2 regions of the Spiribacter sp. SSL99 genome follow, and region 1 is predicted to be linked to the other one. Evidence: predicted binding sites of a transcription regulator. Region 1 holds the regulator's gene; the other holds the start of a gene.
The links. The regulator FNR, encoded in region 1, switches genes on or off when oxygen is low (the NO sensors DNR and NnrR bind a similar motif). The targets are predictions, from matches to a motif close to TTGATNTANATCAA.
Positions count from the first base shown of each region.

Region 2: a site for FNR is predicted at 1,081-1,094, ahead of hemN (oxygen-independent coproporphyrinogen III oxidase). Genes of this name have one in related genera too.

Region 1 is NZ_MAOM01000011.1:70,094-72,293, forward strand. Features, by position in the region: gene thiL (thiamine-phosphate kinase) at 1-561, shown strand, start outside; gene fnr (fumarate/nitrate reduction transcriptional regulator Fnr) at 604-1,332, shown strand; gene sufT (putative Fe-S cluster assembly protein SufT) at 1,373-1,918, opposite strand; gene BA899_RS02185 (aspartate aminotransferase family protein) at 2,053-2,200, shown strand, end outside.
Region 2 is NZ_MAOM01000001.1:68,064-70,263, reverse strand. Features, by position in the region: gene hemN (oxygen-independent coproporphyrinogen III oxidase) at 1-1,019, opposite strand, end outside; gene BA899_RS00335 (YbaN family protein) at 1,123-1,542, shown strand; gene BA899_RS00330 (MAPEG family protein) at 1,532-1,915, opposite strand; gene purD (phosphoribosylamine--glycine ligase) at 1,912-2,200, opposite strand, start outside.

The DNA.
Region 1 (2,200 bases):
GTCGCCGGCCACGCCAACGGGCCGGTGCTGCGTCGGGCGGGCGCCGCTGTAGGCGACCGGGTCTGGGTATCGGGTCGGCCCGGCGATGCCATGGGCGGTCTGGCGGTCTGGCAGGATCAGACGCAGCGTGATCGGCGCCAGTGGCGGGGGCTGCAGCAGGCGTTCATCGCCCCGCGGCCGCGCGTCGCACTGGGTCAGGCGCTGGCCGGCATCGCCAGCGCCGCGATTGATATATCCGACGGGCTGGTGGCGGATGCCGGGCACATCGCCCGCGGCAGCGGCGTGGCCATCGCGCTGCAGGCGGCGGCCTGCCGGCCTTCGGCACGGCTGCGTCACTGGCTGGGCGATACCGCCGCGCGTCAGACCCTGCTTGCCGGTGGTGACGACTACGAGCTGTGTTTTACCGCCCCGGCGGCCGCCGATGCGGCCGTCCTGCAGGCGGCACGGGCCAGTCGCACGCCGGTCCGCTGCATTGGCGCGGTGAGCGCGGGTGCCGGCGTGTGGCTTGATGGCGAGGCGTTGACCGCCGACACCGCCGGCTACCGCCATTTCAGTGACTGATCCCGGTGGCGGGGCCCCGGGCCGCGGTGTAATATTTCGCTTATGCAAATGCGTGATCGGGTGGATCCTTCCGGATCCTGTCAGACAAAGACCTGCAGCCGCTGCAGCCTGAGCCGGATCTGTCTGCCGGTGTCGCTGGACGAGGCGGATATCGGCACGCTGGGGCGGCTGATCGAGCATCAGCCGACGCTGCGCCGGGGCGAGGCGCTGTTCGACGAGGGCGACGGGTTTCGGGCGCTGTATGCCGTGCGGGCCGGGTCGCTTAAATCCTTCACCACCACGGCGAGCGGCGAGCAGCAGGTGACCGGTTTCCATCTGCCGGGCGAGCTGGTGGCGTTGAATGCCATCAACCGCTGGGAGCATCCGGGATCGGCGGTGGCGCTGGAGACCACCAGCGTCTGCGAGCTGCCCTTTGAAAAGCTCGAGGATCTCGCCGCCGACATCCCCGATCTGCAGCGCCAGCTGCTGCGGCTGATGTCGCAGGAGATCGCCGACGATCAGGACATGCTCTTCACCATGGCCCGGCGCAACGCCGACGAGCGGCTGGCCATCCTGTTGCTGAGCTTCTCCGAGCGCTTCCGGCAACGCGGCCTGTCCGGCACGCGCTTTCGCCTGTCCATGGCGCGCAGCGATCTGGGCAATTATCTGGGACTGGCACCGGAGACCATGAGCCGGGTGTTCCGGCGCTTTCAGGATCAGGGCTGGATCCGCGCCGAAGGGCGCGAGGTGGAGCTGCTCTCGGTGGAAGCCCTCGCCGAGCTGGCGGAGTAGACCGCCAGCACCGCCCGGCCAGGGCCTGCCGCCCCGGGAGCTACATCATCCCGGTCTGAAGCTTGGCCGCCTCGGACATCATCTCGAAGCTCCACGGCGGGTCGAAAACGATCTCCACGCTGACGTCTTCGATGGTGGGGATCTGCTTGACCTTCTCGCGCACGTCATAGGCCAGGATGTCGCCCATCCCACAGCCCGGTGCCGTGAGCGTCATATCGATTTCCACCGTCCGCGTGCCATCGTCACGCAGGCTGACGTCGCAGCGGTACACCAGCCCCAGCTCAACCACGTTGATGGGGATTTCCGGGTCGAAGCAGCGCCGCATCTGATCCCAGACCAGCTGTTCGACCTCCTCGGGCGTGGCGTTCTCGGGCAGCTCGGGCGCCGGCTCGGGATCCTTGCCGATGGCATCGGCATCCTTGCCATCCACCCGGAACAGGTTGCCCTGGATGTAGACCGTATAGCTGCCGCCCAGGGCCTGGGTGATCATGCCCTCCGCCCCCTGGGGGATGATGCCGGTATCGCCCGCCGGAATCAGGGCCGCCTCGCAGTCGCGCTCGAAAATGACCGGCTCGTTACTCTGCATCATCGTCTCCCGGATTGATTGCCCGTCGTGGGAAATCAGGATACCACTGCGCGATCCGCTGTCCGACCCGGGGAGAAATCGTTTTTCAGTTCGCGTATCGTGAACCATGAATCAACAAGCCAGGAGGCTGTGTCATGAATGACAATGTCCACCATCTCTCCCCGCTGCTGCGCCAGTCCAGCGACATTCTGGTCGAGAGCGCGCAAGGGATGTACGTCTATTCCGAGGATGGCGGCAAGTACATGGACTTTGCGTCGGGCATCGGTGTGCTCAGCACCGGTC
Region 2 (2,200 bases), on a different contig from region 1:
TCCCCGATCTGGCCAATGGATGAGGCCCCCAGGCCGATCAGATCCAGATCGGGGCGGGTGGCATAACCCTGGAAGTTGCGGTGCAGGGTGCCGTTATCGGCCGCCTCGGCCAGTTCATCGCCGGGCAGCGCGAAATGATCCATGCCGATGTACTGATAGCCCTCGCCGGCGAGGCGCTGCATGGCTTCGATCAGCAGGGTGAGCTTCATTTCCGCCGCGGGCAGGGTGGCGTCGGGGATCTGGCGCTGGATGCGGAACATCTGCGGCATGTGCGCATAGTTGTACAGGGCGATGCGGTCGGGGCGCATGGTCATCACCGCGTCCAGGGTCCGCGACAGGCGCTCGGGCGTCTGCAGCGGCAGGCCGTACATCAGATCCAGATTGATGGAGCGAAAGCCCTGGGCGCGAGCCTCCTCAACGATGTCGGCCGTGGCCTGAACGCCCTGGAGGCGATTGATCGCCTTCTGCACGTCGTCATCGAAATCCTGCACCCCCAGGCTCAGGCGATTGAAGCCCAGCGCGGCAAGGTGGCGGATGCGCTGGCGGTCCACCGTGCGTGGGTCCACCTCGATGGAAAACTCGCGCCGCTCCGGCGCCGCCAGGGGAAAGCGCTCGGCGATGGCGTCGATCAGTGTCGCCAGATCGTCGTCACTCAGATAGGTCGGGGTACCACCGCCCAGGTGCAGCTGCTCCACGGGACGGTCGTCGGCGAACAGCGCCGCCTGCAGGTCCAGCTCCTCGATCAGCCGGGCCAGATAGTCCTGGGCCCGCCGGTAGTTGGCGGTGATCACCTTGTTGCAGGCGCAGTAGAAGCACACCGTGCGGCAGAACGGCACATGCACGTAGAGCGACAGCGGCCGGGGGATGGGATCACCATTGCTCCAGCTGACATGGTCGCGGTAACGCGCGGCGTCGAAGTCCTCGGTGAACTGGGCGGCGGTCGGATAGGAAGTGTACCGGGGCCCGGTCACGTCATAGCGACGCAGCAGGGCCCGGTCGAGAAGAAGATTGTCGGCCATGGACGCGCCGCTCCCGATGCAGTGTTTCATGTCATCATAGGCGTTGTGCGACACGGCCGGGTTGATCTGTGTCAGTCAGGTGCAGGGTCGGCGGAGGATTGATTTGAAGCACGACGGGAACAACGGCTCAACAGGGCCCGAGACCCTGCGCAGACGGCTGGTACGCCGCGGATGGCTGATGCTGGCGCTGTTTTTCATCGGCCTCGGCAGCGTCGGCGCGGTGCTGCCGCTGCTGCCGACCACGCCGTTTCTGCTCCTCGCGGCCATGTGCGCTTCGCGCAGCTCGCCGGCGCTGCATGCCTGGCTCTACAGCCACCCGCGTTTTGGCCCGCTGCTGCGGGACTGGCGGGATCACCGCGCGATCCGGCCCCGGGCCAAGATCACCGCACTGGTGCTGGTGGCGCTCAGCTGGGGGTGGATGTGGATCAGCGTCGAGCCGCTCTATGCCCGCCTGTCAGCCAGCGCGGTCATGGCCGGCGTGGTCATCTTTCTGGCCACGCGCCCCCACGGACCTAGCCGGTAGTCAGCGCCGCCACCGCGAACAGCCCTGGCACGCAGGCGAACGCTCCGGTCCAGAGGAGGCTGCGCAGGGTGGGCCGATCGGCGATATAGGCCGCCCCATAACCCAGCCGCAGCACCACGAACAGTACCGCCAGGGCATCAATCCAGCCCTGCGCACCCCCCAGCTGATGGGCGATGATGACGGCCGCGGCAAACGGCGGGAATGCCTCGAAGGTGTTCAACTGCGCCCAGTGTGCCCGCTGGCGCCAGCCACTCAGGCCCGCCAGCCACTCCCGCGGGCGGGCGTTGTCGAACCGGCCCCGGGACTTTGCCAGACCGGCGAACACGAACGGCATGAAGATCGCGACCAGCACCATCCAGTAGGCCAGCGTCATGACGACTCCGCCTGCAGCTGTGCGTTGACCGCGCGGAAACCGATGTCCGCGCGCATGAAACGGCCCGGCCAGTGCACGGTCTCCGCCAGGTCATAGGCGGCCTGCTGCGCGGCCAGGATGTCGTCTCCCAGGGCACAGGCGCACACCACCCGGCCACCGGCGGTGACCACCTCGTCGCGGGCGTTGGTCGCGGTCCCGGCATGAAACACCTTGCGGCCGTCGCCGTCGGCATCGCCAAGCCCTTCGATGACATCGCCCTTGGCATAGGCGCCCGGATAGCCCGCC